Regions from separate parts of the Streptomyces sp. NPDC086787 genome, predicted to be linked through region 2. Evidence: riboswitches for the same ligand, from Rfam matches in the RefSeq annotation. Region 2 holds a riboswitch; the other holds the start of a gene.
What was found. A riboswitch is a leader RNA that binds a small molecule or an ion and turns the genes downstream of it on or off. The one in region 2 is predicted to bind glycine.
Positions count from the first base shown of each region.

Region 1: it holds a riboswitch for glycine, as region 2 does, so the genes downstream of both, gcvP (aminomethyl-transferring glycine dehydrogenase) here and gcvT (glycine cleavage system aminomethyltransferase GcvT) in region 2, are expected to answer to the same signal.

Region 1 covers NZ_JBIVBC010000011.1:9,109-12,505, forward strand. The annotation lists partial or broken gene ACIPK3_RS24070 (DNA polymerase IV) at 1-1,263, shown strand, start outside; gene ACIPK3_RS24075 (PRC-barrel domain-containing protein) at 1,185-1,556, opposite strand; glycine riboswitch at 1,671-1,767, shown strand; gene gcvP (aminomethyl-transferring glycine dehydrogenase) at 1,942-3,397, shown strand, end outside.
Region 2 covers NZ_JBIVBC010000020.1:63,723-67,119, reverse strand. The annotation lists gene glyA (serine hydroxymethyltransferase) at 1-77, opposite strand, end outside; gene gcvH (glycine cleavage system protein GcvH) at 92-469, opposite strand; gene gcvT (glycine cleavage system aminomethyltransferase GcvT) at 594-1,721, opposite strand; glycine riboswitch at 1,878-1,975, opposite strand; gene ACIPK3_RS30900 (AAA family ATPase) at 2,146-2,823, shown strand; gene ACIPK3_RS30895 (enhanced serine sensitivity protein SseB) at 2,913-3,397, shown strand, end outside.

The sequences.
Region 1 (3,397 bases), on a different contig from region 2:
CGCTCCGCACGCCGCGTATCTCGTGCCGCGCTTCGGGCTCTACCGGTCGATCAGCGAGCAGGTGATGGGGCTGCTGCGGGAGCTGTCCCCCCTGGTGGAGCCGCTGAGCCTGGACGAGGCGTTCGTGGACCTGGAGGCCGCTGGAGCGGCCGGGGACGAGGAGTCGGCCCGGCAGGCCGCGGTGCGGCTGCGCGCGGACATACGCGCCGTCACGGGGCTCACCGGGTCGGTGGGGCTCGCCGCCTCCAAGATGCTCGCCAAGATCGCCTCCGAGCAGGCCAAGCCGGACGGGCTGGCGGTCATCGAGCCGGGGACCGAGCGGGCGCTGCTGGGACCCATGTCGGTGCGGACCCTGCCGGGCGTCGGGCCGGCTACCGGCGACCATCTGCGCCGCGCCGGGATCACCACGGTCGACGAGATCGCCGAGGCGGGTGAGGACGAGCTGGTGCGGCTGCTGGGCAAGGCCCACGGGCACGGGTTGTACGCCATGGCCCTGGCACTCGACGAGCGTCCGGTGGTGGCCGAGCGGGAGACCAAGTCGGTCTCGGTCGAGGACACCTATGACGTGGACATCCACGACCGGATGCGGGTGGGCCTGGAGGTGGGGCGGCTCGCCGACCGGTGCGTGGGGCGACTGCGGGGTGCGGGACTGTCGGGGCGGACCATCGTGCTGAAGGTGCGGCGGTACGACTTCTCGACGCTCACCCGGTCCGAGACGCTCCGTGGGCCCACCGACGACCCGGCGGTGATCCGGGAGGCGGCGGCGCGGCTGCTGGAGTCCGTGGACACGACGGGCGGGGTGCGGCTGCTGGGCGTGGGCGTCTCCGGGCTCGCCGACTACACCCAGGAGGACCTGTTCGCCCAGGCTGCGGGTGAGCGGGCCGAGGCGGTGCCCGAGGAGGCCGCGCCCGAGCCGGTGGGGAAGGAGCCGGTAGCAGCCACCGAGCAGCGGCACTGGCCCGCGGGCCATGATGTGCGGCACACCGAGTACGGGCACGGCTGGGTGCAGGGCAGCGGACTCGGGCGGGTCACCGTGCGCTTCGAGACGCCCTGGTCGCCGCCCGGGCGGGTCAGGACGTTCCGTGTCGACGACCCGGCCCTTGAACCGGCGGATCCGCTGGAGCTGGTCCGGCGAAGACCCGAGCAGGTCTGAGGACGGCCGTCGCTGGGTTCCGGGAGCGGTTTCAGGCGTCGTCCGTTCCCGCCAGGTTGCCGAAGTCGCGGTCCGGGAGCGTGGGAGGAGGCGCCACGTCGAGGCCGTAGTGGTGGTAGAGCTGGAGCTCCTGTTCCGGGGACAGGTGGCGGCCCACGCCGAAGTCCGGGGCGTCCTTGATCAGAGCGCGGTCGAAGGGGACGTGGAGGGTGCCCTCGACCAGCTCGCTCGGCTCCAGGGGCACGAACGCGTCACGGGAGAACAGACCGGTTCTTATGGCCGCCCACTCCGGCACGCCGGTCGCGTCGTCGAGGTACACCTCATCGATCGTGCCGATCTTGGTGCCGTTGCGGTCGAACGCCTTGCGGCCGATCAGGTTGCGCGGATCGATTTCGGTCTGCACGGGCCCTCCACTTGGTCGCAACTCATTCGTAAGCACTACAAAAGAGCACATTCAGGATGGCGGCCACTCGAAGACTCGGGCGTTGACCTCGCTGGTAGTCTGGCAAACGGCTGATGACCCCGTGCGGGAGAGTCCTCCGGAGTGACACCGGAGGCGCCGAAGGAGCAAATCCTCCCCGGAATCTCTCAGGCCCACGAACCGCACGGACGAGGTCACTCTGGAAAGCAGAGCGGATGTCGAAGCCGTCCGCTCTCACCGACGGGGAAAGCCGGTGCCCTCGGGCGCCCGGCGAAGCTCTCAGGTTGAGATGACAGAGGGGGAGGCCGTCGGGGTACCCGTGTCCGGGGTACCCCTCGAAGGTCGCGTCGACCAGGAGGCCTCCGCAATGACCACCCAGCGCACCCCGCTCACCGAACTCGAGCAGGGCATCCCCTTCGAACAGCGCCACATCGGCCCCGACCACGGGGCGCGGGCCAAGATGCTCGCTCAGGTCGGCTACGCCTCGCTCGACGAGCTCACCGCGGCCGCCGTGCCCGACGTGATCAAGAACGCCGACGCGCTCGACCTGCCGGGTGCTCGCACCGAGGCCGAGGTACTCGCCGAGCTGCGTTCCCTCGCCGACCGCAACCAGGTGCTCGGCTCGATGATCGGCCTCGGGTACTACGGGACCTTCACCCCGCCCGTCATCCTGCGCAACGTGATGGAGAACCCGGCCTGGTACACGGCCTACACGCCGTACCAGCCGGAGATCTCCCAGGGCCGGCTCGAAGCCCTGCTGAACTTCCAGACCATGGTCGCCGACCTCACCGGCCTGCCCACCTCCGGCGCCTCCCTGCTCGACGAGGGCACGGCCGCCGCCGAGGCGATGGCGCTGTCCCGGCGCATGGGCAAGAACAAAAAGGGCCTCTACCTCATCGACGCGGACGCCCTGCCGCAGACCATCGCCGTGATCGAGACCCGCGCCGAGCCCACCGGAGTGGAGGTCGTGGTCGCCGACCTCAGCGAGGGCATCCCGGCCGCGATCGCCGAGCGCGAGATCAACGGCGTGCTCATCCAGTACCCGGGCGCCTCCGGTGCCGTACGCGACATCAAGCCGCTCATCGACCAGGCGCACCAGCTCGGAGCGCTCGTCACCGTCGCCGCCGACCTGCTCGCGCTCACCCTGCTGGTCTCCCCGGGCGAGCTCGGCGCGGACATCGCGATCGGCACCACCCAGCGGTTCGGTGTGCCGATGGGCTTCGGCGGACCGCACGCCGGTTACATGGCGGTGCACGAGAAGTTCGCGCGCAGCCTCCCCGGCCGGCTCGTGGGCGTGTCCGTCGACGCCGACGGCAATCGCGCGTACCGCCTCGCGCTCCAGACCCGTGAGCAGCACATCCGCCGCGAGAAGGCGACCAGCAACATCTGCACCGCGCAGGTGCTGCTCGCCGTGATGGCCGGCATGTACGCCGTCTACCACGGACCCGAGGGCCTGCGGGCCATCGCCGGCCGCACCCACCGCTACGCCACGATCCTGGCCGAGGGCCTCCGGGCCGGTGGCGTCGAGATCGTCCACGGCGCCTACTTCGACACGCTGACCGTCAAGGTCACCGGCCGGGCGGCCGAGATCGTCGCCGCCGCCCGGGACAACGGGGTCAACCTGCACCAGGTGGACGCCGACCTCATCTCCCTCGCCTGCGACGAGACCACCAACCGTGCCCAGGTGAGCGCCGTGTGGTCCGCCTTCGGGGTCGAGGGCGACATCGAGGCGCTGGACGCGACCACGGCGGACACCCTGCCGGAGGCGCTGCTGCGCACCGACGCCCACCTCACCCACCCGGTCTTCCACGAGCACCGCTCCG
Region 2 (3,397 bases):
TGGCGGGCGAGCTCGGCGTCGACCGCGGCGGCGATCTCCGGGTCCAGCTCGTGCAGGTGCGTGTTCAGGACAGTCATACGGCTACGACTCCTCAGCCGGCGGTGAAAGCGGTGTACTCGTCGGCGGAGAGCAGCTCCGCCGGCTCGTCCGTGATCCGCACCTTGAACAGCCAGCCGCCCTCGAAGGGGGCCGAGTTCACCAGGGACGGGTCGTCGACGACGTCCTGGTTGGCCTCGACGACCTCACCGGTGACCGGGGAGTACAGGTCGGAGACCGACTTGGTCGACTCCAGCTCGCCGCAGGACTCGCCCGCGGTCACCGTGTCGCCGACCTCGGGGAGCTGGGCGTAGACGACATCGCCGAGCGCGTTGGCCGCGAACTCGGTGATGCCGACCGTCGCGACGCCGCCCTCGGCGTCCGACAGCCACTCGTGCTCCTTGCTGTAGCGCAGCTGCTGGGGGTTGCTCATGGCCTGAATTCTCCTGTACGCGTGGGACGGGTGGTGAAGGGGGGACTGCTGAAACCGTATGCGGCACGGGTGGAACCGCACGTGGCACGGGTGACGTGCCCTGGCGTCACACCCGGATCAGTCTCTACTTCTGGCGCTTGTAGAACGGCAGCGCCACGACCTCGTACGGCTCATGGCTGCCGCGGATGTCCACGCCGACGCCGGCCGTACCGGGCGCAGCGTGCGCCGCCTCGACGTAGGCCATGGCGATGGGCTTGCCCAGCGTGGGGGAGGGGGCGCCCGAGGTGACCTCGCCGATCACCTCGCCGCCGGCGACGACCTGGAACCCGGCGCGCGGGACACGGCGGCCCTCGGCGACCAGGCCGACGAGAACCCGCGGCGGGTTCTGCTCGGCGCGGGCGGCGGCCTCGGTGAGCGCCTCGCGGCCCACGAAGTCGCCCTCCTTCTCGAACTTCACCACGCGGCCGAGCCCGGCGTCGAACGGGGTCAGCGAGGTGGTCAGCTCGTGCCCGTACAGCGGCATGCCCGCCTCCAGGCGGAGCGTGTCACGGCAGGACAGCCCGCAGGCCACCAGGCCCACGCCCGCGCCGGCCTCGGTCAGCGCCTGCCACAGCTCGACGGCGTGCTCCGGCTTCACGAACAGCTCGAAGCCGTCCTCCCCGGTGTACCCGGTGCGCGCGATCAGCGCCGGGACGCCCGCGACCGTGCCGGGCAGGCCCGCGTAGTACTTCAGGCCGTCCAGGTCGGCGTCCGTCACGGACTTCAGGATGCCGGGGGACTCGGGGCCCTGCACGGCGATCAGCGCGTAGGCGTCGCGGTCGTCGCGGACCTCGGCGTCGAAGCCCGGCGCGCGCTCGGTCAGCGCGTCCAGCACCACCTGGGCGTTGGAGGCGTTGGCCACGACCATGTACTCGGTCTCGGCCAGCCGGTAGACGATCAGATCGTCCAGGATGCCGCCGTCGGCCTGGCAGATCATGGTGTAGCGGGCGCGGCCGACACCGACCGAGCCGATGTTGCCGACCAGGGCGAAGTTCAGCAGGCGCGCGGCGTCCGGGCCGGTCACGGTGATCTCGCCCATGTGGGAGAGGTCGAAGAGCCCGGCCCTCGTCCGCACGGCGACATGCTCGTCCCGCTCGGAGCCGTAGCGCAGCGGCATGTCCCAGCCCGCGAAGTCGGTCATGGTCGCACCGAGCGCGCGGTGCAGGGCGTCGAGCGCGGTGTGCCGGAGGCCGGCGGCTTCAGTACTGCTCATCGGTCGGTCGTCTCCCAAGGCATGACAGGCGAGGTCGTTCCTCCCCATCTGTCATCGGAACCTGAGAGGTTCGCCCTGACCACCCCTACTGGGGGAGGACCACGGCTTGCACCTTGGGTGGAGCCGCTGTCACAGCGGCCCGCTTTTCAGATGTGCCTCGCCCACGCGGTAACGGTGCCTGAGAGATTCAAGGGAGGGACTTGCTCCTTCGGCGCCCCGGCGACACTTGCCGAGGACTCTCCCGCGCGGATTCAAACGGCCGGTATGCAGTTGGCGGGCACATCATTGCATGCCCCGGCCGGTCGGCGGCAGGCCGCATCTGTAACCGGGCTGTGGCAGTAAGCGCACGAAAACGCGAGACCGGCGGCATTACCTTCTCTTTACACACGACGGGCAGAGGATCCCCGAGCCCAAGGGGAGGACGATCACGGTGAACAGGACCACGGCCTGCGCCACGAGCGCCGGCGTCGCACTGCCGGAACAGCCCGCCGCCGCCCCGGCCGGTGTGCGGTCCGCCGAGCGTCCCGCGCCGGTCGTCCGCGACCTGCGCGAGCGCGCCGGCCGCAGCCCGCACGGCCTGCTCTTCGGCGCCGGCGATCTCGTCGTGATCACCGGACTGCCCGGCAGCGGCAAGACCACCCTGATGCGCCGAGCGGTCCGCGGCGCGCGCATCGACTCCCAGGACACCCGTGCCCGCTGGGACGCCCGCGCGCCCCGCCTCCTCCCGTACGCGGTCTACCGCCCCCTGGTCCGCCTCGCCCACTACGCCGCGCTGCGCCGCGCCCTGAGCGGTGGCGACGGGCTCGTCGTGCACGACTGCGGCACCCAGACCTGGGTGCGCGACTGGCTGGCCCGCGCGGCCCGCCGCCGCGGCGGCACCCTGCACCTGCTGTTCCTCGACGTCACCCCGGACACCGCCCTGGACGGCCAGCGCCGGCGCGGCAGAGGCGTCTCCCGGTACGCCTTCCTGCGGCACCGCAGAGCCGCCGCCCGCCTGCTGCGCGCCGTGGAGCGCGGCGCGCTGCCCCACGGCTGCGACTCGGCGGTACTGCTGGACCGGGAGGCGGCCGACGTACTGCGCCGCATCGCCTTCACCCGGTGAGCGCCCCAGCACACGGCGGGTCCCCTCCCCGGCGGCACCCGCTAGCCTTTCCAGCCACAGACCAGCGGTTCCCAGCAGGCGGTAGGCAGATGGACTTCCCGGCGGACACTCCCGCGGACTTCCCGGCACAGGCGCACCACCCCCACCCGCACGGCGGATGGCCCGGCAACGAGCTGGAGGAGGTGCTCTCGGCCTCCCTCGGCGTCCCCTCGGCGGGCGGCCGGATCGTCGAGGTCCTGGGCCGCAGCTTCGTATGGGTCCCGCTGCCGGGCGGGGGCGGCCCGCACAGCGGCCCCCTGGACCTGCCCACCATGGACATCGCGGGCCAGGTGTACGTGCCCGTGTTCAGCTCCGAGGAGCAGTTCCGCCGGGTCGTCGGCTCCCACCTCTCGTACACCGTCGCCCCCGCCGTGGAGTTCGCCCGCGGGCTGCCTCCGCAGGTGGGCCTCGCCGTCAACCCGGACGGAGTGGTCGGCGTGCCGCTGCCGCCGGACGCGGTGGCCGAGCTGTGCCGGGCCGGCCGCACCGTGCTCGACGGCCCCGCGAGCGGTGGCCGGGTCCGTCTCTTCGAACC